2 linked regions of the Idiomarina loihiensis L2TR genome follow. The protein of the gene in region 2 binds, or shares a complex with, the protein of the main gene of each other region. Links are inferred from orthologs where the notes say so. Each region holds a gene or a part of one and is shown on either strand. Other genes may lie near its edges. The genes, in order: IL_RS06225 and pnp.

Region 1 (3,216 bases), 280 kb from region 2 along the record:
CCTGCGAGCGCAGAATATCGTGAAAGCGAATAACAGCCGGGAACTGAATGCCTTCCGAAATAATCTCATCCACCACTTCTTTCATATCAATGGTCACGTCGGGTAAGCGGTGGTTCGGCCGAATTTGAATGTTGCCGTTTTCGCCGATAGAAAAGTATCCCGCGCCCCAGCGGTTAACACCATAGAGCTCTTCTGCTTGATCAATATTCCAGTCTGACATCTCAGGCTCCCGACTGTTGTAATACGAGTAATAATTCGCGCACAATTTTAGCGGCGAATACGTCAGAATTTCCGGTTGGGTCTATTTGTGGAGACAACTCAACGACGTCGGCACCGACCAGGTTTTTTTTGCGCAATAGTTTCATCAAGCTGACAAAGGAATGGAAATCCTCGCCGCCGGGTTCAGGGGTTCCTGTGCCCGGTAAAAAAGAAGGATCGAAGTAGTCCAAATCTAACGTCAGATAAACCGGGCGGTCTTTGGCAATGGCTTCCACACTGTCGAGAAAGTCTTTGCGTGAACTGCGAATGGTTTTGTGTTCTTTCATCCACTGATATTCATCGCGCGTGCCAGAGCGGATACCGTACTGTATCAACTCATGGCCAGGACCAAAGTGGTCGACTGAACGACGAATAATAGACGCATGTGAATAATGGTAGCCGAGGAAACCGTCACGTAAATCAGCGTGCGCATCCAGATGCAGCAAAACCATATCGGGGTATTGTTTTAAATATTTAACGATAGGCGCATAGGAAATAGAATGCTCGCCACCCAAGGTCAGCAGTTTAATCTGCTCTTTTGCTAAATCAAGCGAGTCAAAAATAGCATTAAAGTCGTGAACCGCATGGTGCCACTGCTTTTCTTCGTCGTCATCAAAACCCAATCGCAGGTTGCCTAAGTCGTAGAAGGTTTGGTCTTCTAAGTCAGCATCAAGATACGGCGAGTATGACTCGATGTCTTCAGAAACGGCACGTAAACCGTCAGGCCCTTCGCGGGTGCCTTTACGAAAACAGGCGGTACCATCAAAACCAAACCCCAGAATATGGGTATGTCCCGGGTGTATATCGGTGCTGTATTGCGAACCGAAAAATGGGCGGCTCGGGTCGTTTAATGGCACAGGTAGTGGCGTTAGGGGCATTATCGTTACAGACCTCTCTTACTGAGTCGATTTATTGCGATCTTTTTTGATCGGGTTAAACAGACTTTGTTGAATGTTGATGAGCTCTTCACTGAGCTTTTTACGTTTTGTCCAGGTGTCAATTAATGGTGTTTCGCTGAGCTCATTCGCTGTAACACCGGCCATAACCGCTGTTTTTCCCTGGCGAACGAGTTCAACCGCATGCACACCCAGCCGCGTTCCTAAAATACGATCCATTGCCGTAGGGCGTCCACCGCGCTGAACGTGCCCAAGTAAACAGGGACGACAAGGTAAGTTAAGACGATCCTCTAACTGTTCCGCAAGTCGAACTGCACCACCGGGCCATTGGTTTTCGCATAACACCATCACGTAGCTTGAGTCGCCGCGAACACGCTGTACCGATTCAATGTGCTTAACCAGCGCATCAACCGTTAATGGTTTATCCTTTTGCAGCTCTGGCAGAATCATTCGCTCGGCACCACAGGCCATAGCGCTGCTAATACCGATATAACCGGCGTTGCGCCCCATAACTTCGACAATAAAGACACGATCCATGGCCTCGGCGGTATCGCGGATTTTATCCAGCGCATCCATGGCGGTTTCTACTGCTGTGTCATAGCCAATAGTGTTATCGGTGCCAAAGAGATCATTATCGATGGTGCCGGGTATGCCTATAATAGGACCTTTCCAGAAATTAGCCAGATGCTCAGCGCCACGGAACGAGCCGTCGCCGCCAATAACGATAAAGGCGTCAATTTGGTGTGCGTCTAAATTCGTTGCGGCTTCCCGTCCACCTTCTTCACTTTTAAAACGCTCGCTGCGGGCGCTTTTAATAATGGTGCCGGAATATTGTAAAATGTGCTCAACGTCTTCGCGGTCAAGTTTTACAAAGTCGTTAGTCAGCAGGCCTTCATAGCCATGACGAAATCCCATGACTTCTATGCCATAGTTTTCAGCAGCGAGAACCACAGCACGGAGTGCGGCGTTCATACCGGGGGCATCGCCACCACTGGTTATAATGGCAATGCGGTTTATTGTGTTAACAGATGACACAATCTCTACTCCTTGATAATGTCTTATGCGTAGCTTAAACGACCTGCATGCCGTGACCAAGAGGAAATTTCATGAGCACTGATGTTGTACGTTTTGATTATTCAGAATTATCGGACTGGGCGCGAACTTGTCTGACCGAGGCGGGGGCTTCGGGGGAGGTCGCGCGCAATGTAAGTTATTACCTGTTGGAAGGCGATTTACTGGGGTTTAGTACCCATGGTTTAATTCGGCTGTTGAACAACTGCCAGTGGCTGCGCGACGGCAAAAGCCTGGCAAAAGGCCAGCCGGTAGTACTTCGAGAGCGCGCTGCGGTTGCTAACTGGGATGCACAGTTTCTGCCCGGACCTTACGTGGTACCGCAGGCTATTGATGCGGCTTGCAAAATGGCGAAGCAAGCCGGTACCGGCACCGTGGTTGTACGCCGGAGCCAGCATGTTGCGGCGCTCGCGGCTTATTTAAGCATTGCTACAGATCAGGGCTTGGTGGTGAGTTTAATGTGCTCGACTCCCGGACAGCGCGCGGTAGCGCCTTTTGGGGGCAAAGAAGCCGTGTTTTCACCTAACCCCTTCGCGGTTGGTGTACCCAGTTCGAATAATCCATTGTTGTTTGATATCAGTTTTTCTATGACGGCAGCAGGCAAAGTGCGTCAGGCTAAAGCGAACGGTACCCGATTGCCTTATAAAGCGTTGATAAAGCCTGACGGTGAATGGACGGATGATCCATTAACCTTCTTTGAGTCACCGGGCAGTTCAATAGCGCCGTTGGGGGGTGAGCAACTGGGTTATAAAGGCTACGGCCTCACGTTGTTCAGTGAAATTTGGTCTATGGCATTAAGTCAGTACGGTCGTAGACAGGGCAGTGACGATGGTGATGCTAACTCGATATGGGTACAAGTGATTGATCCCGAAGCCTTTGGTGAAAAACAAAAATTTTTACAGCAGGTGGATGACTTATTGGCCGACAGCCGTAAAAGCGCCCCTGCGGTTCCTGAGCAACCGGTGCGTATTCCGGGGGAAGGGGCACAGAA
Region 2 (3,320 bases):
CAAGCGCAAACTCGCGACTTTTTGCATGGACAGCCCATTCCTTTACCTGAGCAAAATGGAAATGACGCAGAAGAATGGCGCGTTGCCACAGAAAACTCGCTATTTCTTGGTGTTGCACGGGTGAAAAATGCGGAATTATGGCCGCGTCGGGTTATTGCGCGGGAGCATGTGGATTTATAGTTGTTTTTACGGCGGCTGACGAGTATAATCGCCGCCTTCATATCGATGCTGAATTAGTGATTGGCGTCGATCATTTTGACAAAACTTAGGAGTTAGCATGTCACTAACTGTTGAACAGAAAGCTGAGATTTTAAAAGAATTTGGCCAAGGCGAGAACGATACCGGTTCTCCTGAAGTGCAAGTTGCGCTTTTAACTAAAAACCTGGCTGAATTACAAGACCACTTTAAAGAACATAAGAAAGATCACCACTCACGTCGTGGTCTGCTACGTATGGTTAGCCGTCGTCGTAAGCTTCTTGATTACCTGAAGCGTAAAGACGAAAAACGTTACGTAGCTATCGTAGAACGTCTTGGCATCCGTCGCTAAGACAAACGTTCTGAAAAGAATAAAATTAAAAGGGCCTTCAGGCCCTTTTTTTGTATTCTTTTTTAGGCTTATGGGTCTTAATTTCGTCACAATTCCCCTATACTATGCGATGAGATAAATAAAGAGAGAAGACGAGTATCAATCCGGATACTCTATATTTTGAAGGTAAAGGAAAGCAACGTGAATCCAATAACTAAACAATTTCAGTACGGTCAGCACACAGTCACTTTAGAAACTGGCGTAATAGCACGTCAGGCGACTGCTTCTGTGCTTGCCAGCATCGATGACACAACAGTCCTGGTCACTGTGGTTGCGAAAAAAGAAGCTCGCGAAGGGCAAAACTTTTTTCCATTAACGGTAAATTACCAAGAGAAAACTTACGCAGCCGGTAAAATTCCAGGTGGCTTCTTTAAGCGTGAAGGCCGTCCAAGCGAAAATGAAACTCTGACTTGTCGTTTAATCGACCGTCCAATTCGCCCATTATTCCCTGATGGTTTCATGAACGAAGTGCAAGTTGTTGCAACTGTTGTTTCTGTAAACCCTCAAATTAATCCTGATATTGTTGCCTTAATTGGTACTTCAGCAGCGCTGTCTATTTCTGGTGTTCCTTTCGCAGGCCCAATCGGTGCAGCTCGTGTTGGTGTCGTGAACGATGAATACGTTTTAAACCCAACCGCAGATGAGTTAGAAAACTCGAAACTGGACCTAGTGGTTGCCGGTACTGATAAAGCTGTCTTAATGGTTGAATCAGAAGCTCAATTGCTGTCTGAAGACCAAATGCTTGGTGCCGTTATGTACGGTCACGAAGCAATGCAGGACGTTATTAAAGCCATTACTGAATTTACTGCAGAAGCAGGCAAAGAGAAGTGGGATTGGCAGGCACCTGCAAAAGATGAAAGCTTACAGACCAAAATTCGTGAATTGGCAGAGCAAGGTATTGGCGAAGCCTACCGCACTACCGACAAAGCAGAACGTAAAGGTAAGCTTGACCAGGTTAAAGAGCAGATGGTCGAGAAGCTGACTGCTGAAGATGAAAATGTCGATTTAGAAGAATCTGGCAAAATTTTCCATGACCTGGAAAGTGACATTGTCCGTAGCCGTATTATTGCCGGTGAAAAGCGTATTGATGGCCGCGACCCTGACATGGTTCGTGCTATTAGTGTGGCTACTGGTGTATTACCGCGTACTCACGGTTCAGCATTGTTTACCCGTGGTGAGACTCAGGCGTTGGTAACTGCGACTTTAGGTACCGATCGTGATGCTCAGATGATTGATGAGCTGACCGGTATGAACACGAATCGCTTCATGCTGCATTATAACTTCCCTCCATACTGTGTTGGTGAAACGGGTATGGTTGGTTCGCCAAAACGTCGTGAAATTGGTCATGGTCGTTTGGCTAAACGGGGTATTCAGGCGGTTATGCCTAGCCACGACGAGTTCCCATACACCATTCGTGTGGTGTCAGAAATTACTGAATCAAACGGTTCAAGCTCTATGGCCTCAGTTTGTGGTTCTTCACTGGCGTTGATGGATGCAGGTGTACCAATCAAGTCTTCTGTAGCGGGTATTGCTATGGGCTTGGTTAAAGAAGGCGACAAGCATGTTGTTCTGTCTGATATTCTTGGTGATGAAGATCACTTAGGTGATATGGACTTTAAAGTAGCGGGTAACACTGATGGTATTACTGCGCTGCAAATGGACATTAAAATTGACGGCATTACTCGCGACATCATGGAAAGTGCCTTAGCGCAGGCTAAATCAGCTCGCTTACACATTCTGAAAGTGATGGACGAAGCTATTGGCGGTCACCGTGAAGAACTGTCTACTTATGCACCTCGCTTTACCACCATCAAAATTGATCAGGACAAGATCAAAGACGTTATCGGTAAAGGCGGAGCGGTTATTCGCGAGCTGACTGAGTCAACTAATACCAACATTGAGATTGGTGATGATGGTACTATCAAAGTTGCAGCCAGCGACCAGGCTGATGCTGACGCCGCTATTGAGAAAATCAAACAGCTAACGGCTAACGTTGAAGTTGGCAAAATTTACCAGGGTAAAGTAGCACGTATCGTAGACTTTGGTGCCTTTGTTACTGTTCTGCCCGGTAAAGATGGCTTAGTTCACATTTCTCAAATTGCAGAAGAACGTGTTAACGACGTAAATGAATACCTGAAAGTTGGTGATGTTGTTCCGGTTAAAGTACTGGAAATTGACCGTCAGGGTCGCGTACGTTTAAGCATGAAAGAAGCGGCTGAGAAAAAAGAAGAACCAGCACCTGAAGCGCCGGCAGAGCCAGCAGCTGAAGAAGAAAACAAAAGCGAAGAGTAATCGTAAAGATTTTCTCAGCTTTGTTAAAAACCCCGTGTGAACGGGGTTTTTTTATATCTGCTTTTTGCCTGAATGGCGTTGAGTGTGCTGTAATAGGGGCGAATGTATATTTAAGGATAAAATTATGCAAGAGCGCAGAAGTGTTAGGTTCATGGGAGCTTTGTTGTTATTAGGCGTCATGACGGGGTGTGCCTCGCAAAGTTCATTTAATCAGTTACCTGATACCGTGGTACTTGCAGAGCCTGAAAGCGCAGAGTTTCGTTATGAGATTGAGCTGGCACGCATAGGGCAGATGCTAAGAGAAAATTTAACTGAGGAACAGCGCGGAGAGCTATATTACCGCCGCGGTGCGTTATACGACGCCGTTGGCTTGAGAACTCTTGCGAGAATGGATTTTACCCGAGCTTTAGAATATAACCCGAGGTTGGCCGATGCGTATAAT

What was found.
Region 1: pnp (region 2) and IL_RS06225 share a complex: the UniProt entries of both Bacillus subtilis proteins name them as parts of the possible RNA degradosome complex. The link is inferred for Idiomarina loihiensis L2TR from one-to-one orthologs.

The regions. Positions count from the first base shown.
Region 1 is NC_006512.1:1,299,296-1,302,511, reverse strand. Bases 173-3,059 are described here. They hold IL_RS06225 (ATP-dependent 6-phosphofructokinase), read right to left. Parts: upstream 2,190-3,059; coding sequence 1,155-2,189; downstream 173-1,154. Other genes in these bases: IL_RS06220 (Ldh family oxidoreductase), read left to right, coding at 2,261-3,059; speB (agmatinase), read right to left, coding at 222-1,136; speA (biosynthetic arginine decarboxylase), read right to left, coding at 173-220. Also shown: more of speA, read right to left, coding at 1-172; more of IL_RS06220, read left to right, coding at 3,060-3,216. UniProt on the Bacillus subtilis protein: Catalyzes the phosphorylation of D-fructose 6-phosphate to fructose 1,6-bisphosphate by ATP, the first committing step of glycolysis.
Region 2 is NC_006512.1:1,016,733-1,020,052, reverse strand. Bases 312-3,302 are described here. They hold pnp (polyribonucleotide nucleotidyltransferase), read left to right. Parts: upstream 312-727; coding sequence 728-2,878; downstream 2,879-3,302. Other genes in these bases: nlpI (lipoprotein NlpI), read left to right, coding at 3,003-3,302; rpsO (30S ribosomal protein S15), read left to right, coding at 312-547. Outside these bases: tRNA pseudouridine(55) synthase TruB, read left to right, coding at 1-180; more of rpsO, read left to right, coding at 278-311; more of nlpI, read left to right, coding at 3,303-3,320. UniProt on the Bacillus subtilis protein: Involved in mRNA degradation. Catalyzes the phosphorolysis of single-stranded polyribonucleotides processively in the 3'- to 5'-direction. Necessary for competence development in Bacillus subtilis.